DNA from 2 places in the Paenibacillus sp. ALE2 genome. Region 2 is predicted to be linked to the other one. Evidence: riboswitches for the same ligand, from Rfam matches in the RefSeq annotation. Region 2 holds a riboswitch; the other holds the start of a gene.
What was found. A riboswitch is a leader RNA that binds a small molecule or an ion and turns the genes downstream of it on or off. The one in region 2 is predicted to bind cyclic di-AMP.
Positions count from the first base shown of each region.

Region 1 (2,203 bases), 1.3 Mb from region 2:
GCTGTGGGGAGTATTTCTCTATAGGCTGGTACAGTCTGCCGTTATCCCGCTGCTGCTACGTTATCCTGATCAGAGCCAAAACGAACTGGGAAAGACCTTGTTTTGGATGGAGGGCCAGATCGCCTTGATGGACAGCCGGGAAGTACATGTGTACTTGTGGATATTACTAGGGGCGACCGTATTGCGCATACTAATCACTCCCTTCATTAGAGCTGGCATATATCAAAGCCTGCATACCGATGCGTCTGAACCGCAAAGCCTGTCCTTCTTCAAGGGGATGAAACGCCACGGTATGTCATCGCTATTGTATTACATCATCGAGTTGGGTTTGCTGCTGCTTCCCGCCTTTTGGGTGGTACCGAGACTCTATCCTATTGTAGTAGGAACGTTGCAATCTTCCTCTTACCTGCTACATTTGTTGCCCTATGCCATGGGGTGGATAGCTTACGGTTGGGTCATTCGGCAGTGCATCCTGTATATGCAGCTGGGCACTGTCAGTGGTCACACCATACTATCCTCCCTGCTCGCCTTCTTTCGCCAGCTTCTTCCGGCTGTTGGTGTATCCCTGTTGCTCGGTACTTGTGTGTTGCTAGTTTTCGGTCTATTTGGCACCGTGGCGATGATTTGGACGGGTATGTTGGCACTGATTCTCCAACAATCGTATCATTTTGTTACCAGTCTGGTCAGGCTGTGGCATATCAGTTCACAGTATCGGCTATGGCACATCGATATCTCCAGCAGAGGCTAACCCCTCACAATATCCTCTCTTCTGTATTTTCAGCTGTCGAAAAAACTTTTTTCTTTCCCGTGCAAACGGCACATAACTGAATACTGTTAACAGAATCTGTTCCTGGAGCGTTAGGAACAGATTTTTTTTGTAACTTTTTGCGATGAAACATTTGCCAAAGCCTGCTGTCTTTGTTACAATAATCGCAGTGAACTGATAGTAACAACTTTGTAATCTTTATTGTAACCTTTATCTTAAAAACATCGTTGTCGTGAATACTGCTCTCCAAGGTGCACATCTTAAGTTAAGCCTAATTCCTGGCACCTAGGAAGCGGGGGAACCAGTTTGGGTGAATTGATCTCGCAACAGAGTGGTCATAGGGGAACCTTCTACCGAATCCTTAAGCTAACCTCGCAGGCATTGGAAGGGGTATATTTTTTTTGAAGAAGAAGCTAACGATCGCAGCCATGGGTCTCGCCATTGCCTTTACATCTTTTACATTCGGTGGCAGCAGTGCATTTGCAGACTCTAAGATGGACCAGGTCATCCAAGATGCCAAAGGAACGAACTACAGAAGCGGAGGCACTACACTCGAGGGATTCGATTGCTCCGGCTTCACAATGTATGTATTCAACAAACTGGGAATTAAACTGCCGCATCAATCTGGATCACAATTCAAAATGGGTTCTTCTGTATCCCGCGATGAAATGAGACCAGGCGACCTGGTGTTCTTCAACACCACAGGAAGAGGCGTTTCCCATGTAGGTATCTTCGTAGGTGAAGGTAAATTCGCCCACTCCTCGACTTCACGTGGTGTAGTAGTTAGCTCACTGAACGAAAATTATTACGCTAACCGTTATGTCGGTGCAAAAAGAATTATGAGCACAGACGCTTACCATTCTGTAGCTTCAGATATTCCTGATGACGACAACGTAGAATAACTACCGCACAGCAAGCTAACCCTAGCCGCAATTTGATTCTGGCCGGAATCGAATTGCGGTTTTTTATGTCCACTACATCAGCAATGATTATCATTACTGACGAACTGACACCTCAAAAGGTTTCAATTTTAGCGAACATCGTCGGTTTTACCGTCACCGCTGGGGGAGCATATGAGCAGTAAATCCTTCTTATTGAATGTATACCCGACTTAGGTACGAAATAAACACGCTTGCCATTCTCCTACAACTTGTCTACAATCTGTGGTTAATGATTGAAGTACCTGCATAAGGAGGAATGGAAAAGTGCCGGCCTCAATATCCAACTACCGGATCGTACCGATGGACGAGCATCAAGCGGCTGAAATCTGTGAGTGGCGCTATGATCCCCCCTACAACATATACGGCTGGCTTCCCTGGGAACAAATGAAGGCGCTTGAAGTCGAATTTGGAAGTCCCACGCTTCGCCAAGAGCAATATGTTGCGGTCCTGGACGAAGAGAATGAGCTGACGGGATTTGCTCAATATTTCCCTATGG
Region 1 covers NZ_CM134213.1:1,448,038-1,450,240, forward strand. Annotated here, with positions in the region: gene ACXHJ1_RS06210 (hypothetical protein) at 1-748, shown strand, start outside; cyclic di-AMP (ydaO/yuaA leader) riboswitch at 1,025-1,162, shown strand; gene ACXHJ1_RS06215 (C40 family peptidase) at 1,168-1,668, shown strand; gene ACXHJ1_RS06220 (GNAT family N-acetyltransferase) at 1,972-2,203, shown strand, end outside.
Region 1: it holds a riboswitch for cyclic di-AMP, as region 2 does, so the genes downstream of both, ACXHJ1_RS06215 (C40 family peptidase) here and ACXHJ1_RS12085 (TrkH family potassium uptake protein) in region 2, are expected to answer to the same signal.

Region 2 (2,203 bases):
AGCTAACGACCTTCCCAGTGGATAAATCCACATGAATTTGCAGCTTGCCCTTCGCTGAGGAATCAGGCAAATCAACCCGAAAGGTTTCATAAGGATAATTTTTTTTCCATGTACGATCGTACGCTTGAAGCAGTTTTTCTCTGGATAAATAACCGTACAAATCTGTTTCAGCCTGATAGGTCACGACAGGCTTCTCTGGCTGTGATTCCGTATAGCCCAGCTCGGAACGGGCAAAGTCCAAGGCGTGTACGATCGCTTCTTGTTTGCTGATGACCTTTGCATTCATCAATGATTCCGGACTTGGATTGCTAAGCGAGGGAATAAGCAATTGAAAGATAAAAAAGCAAATCAGGCCAACCCCGCCCAGCAAGCCTAATTTTTTGAAGTTGGCCGTGAGCACGACCGGTTTCCCGATAGGATTCATGAGTTTCCTCCTTAATCTGTAAATAAGAACATCCATTAAAGATATCATACTGCACAGGTTCCCGCCAACAGACCAGCGATATTCATGAAAACAGAGTGAAAGCACTTTAAAGTTTTAATAAAATTAGATAAGCTGTGATTAAGCGATGCCCAATCGCAAATTAAAGCCAATTTCACGTTTTTTCGGCGAAATCGGTTTTGTGATCTGGATAGAGAAGGATTATAATCTTGAGGCAATGCCTATGAAATATATGGGTAATGACATACATTTAAGCCGAATTTCTGTGAGAAAACGGGGGAACCATGTTACTGGGGGGAATTTTACAGCCGATCCTGATGGATCGGAAGTGTAAATAGGGCATACTGTGCTGCCCGAATCCGTCAGCTAACCTCGTAGGCTGTGGGCAGGAACCAAGTCAGGCACTCGGTTTTCCGGTGTCTTTTTTTGTGTGTATAAGTGTGAATAAAAGTTTGCTGAGTTAAGGACGCTGCGCGTTCCATTTGATCTTCCAATCGCTGTTGCCACTGAATTTTTTTTGATTTTCTAGACCTTGATAAGGGTAAAATTCAGAGTCAAAGGCGAGCGCTATCGCTTCTCCAGATTCAAATGGACCGCTTCGCTGCTGCCCGCCTTAAAGTCATCAAACGTTCCATGAGGTAGTTACGTATAAAGTGTAGTGAGTATTGAAAGGCAAAAGTATCCCGCTTTGCGGATACTTTTCTGATTTATAAAAGAAACTGAAAAGAATTGGTGATTTTATGAGCTGAGCGTTCTCCATGCTCATAGTTCACCAAGGAGGAGAAGTGATGAATAAATGAATCCCAATGCAAGCTGGCTTCGGCTTTCTCCACCGCAAATATTCGTTGCAGGCTTTGCCATTATCATTCTAATAGGTAGTTTATTGTTAATGCTGCCCATCTCTAATACAACAGGAAAACCACTCGCGTTTATAGACGCTTTGTTTACTGCCGCTTCCGCGACCTGTGTAACTGGGCTTGTCGTTAAGGATACAGGGCTCTTTTTTACAACCTTTGGTCAAATTGTCATCGTTGCGCTGATTCAGATTGGCGGACTTGGCTTTATGACTATGGCTACCTTGATCGCGCTGGTGTTCAAGCGTCGGATTTCCTTGCGGGAGCGCCTTATTTTGCAAGAAGCGATGAATCAGACCTCTGTCGAAGGAATTGTCGGATTGATCCGCAAGGTGCTATGGTACTCGCTGATGATTGAGGGCGTATGTGCAGCTATTTTTTCGATTCGCTGGTCATTTGATATGCCTGTCGGCAGGGCGATTTATTTTGGGATCTGGCATGCCATTTCCATGTTTAATAACGCTGGTTTTGATTTGTTCGGTGAATTTCGCAGCCTGACAGGTTATGTATATGATCCGATTGTTAATTTTACAGCCATGTTTCTCATTATTTCGGGTGGTATTGGTTTTGTAGTGATGTCTGACCTGGCAGATTATCGCAAGCGTAAGAGACTGTCCTTGCATACCAAGGTGGTACTCAGCATGACAGCTGCTCTGATTGTCGTCGGGACGCTTGTCATTTTTGTATTTGAGTTTACGAATCCGAAGACGCTTGGCTCGCTTGATTGGGGTGGTAAACTGCTGGGTTCTTTATTCCAGTCCGTTACCCCTCGCACCGCAGGTGCCAACACGCTGGACATTGCAGGCTTGCGGCAGGCTACGCAGTTTTTTATCATCATACTCATGTTTATTGGGGCTTCGCCTGGCTCCACTGGAGGCGGGATTAAGACCACTACATTTGCTCTGCT
Region 2 covers NZ_CM134213.1:2,774,808-2,777,010, forward strand. Annotated here, with positions in the region: gene ACXHJ1_RS12080 (CPBP family intramembrane glutamic endopeptidase) at 1-424, opposite strand, end outside; cyclic di-AMP (ydaO/yuaA leader) riboswitch at 686-838, shown strand; gene ACXHJ1_RS12085 (TrkH family potassium uptake protein) at 1,239-2,203, shown strand, end outside.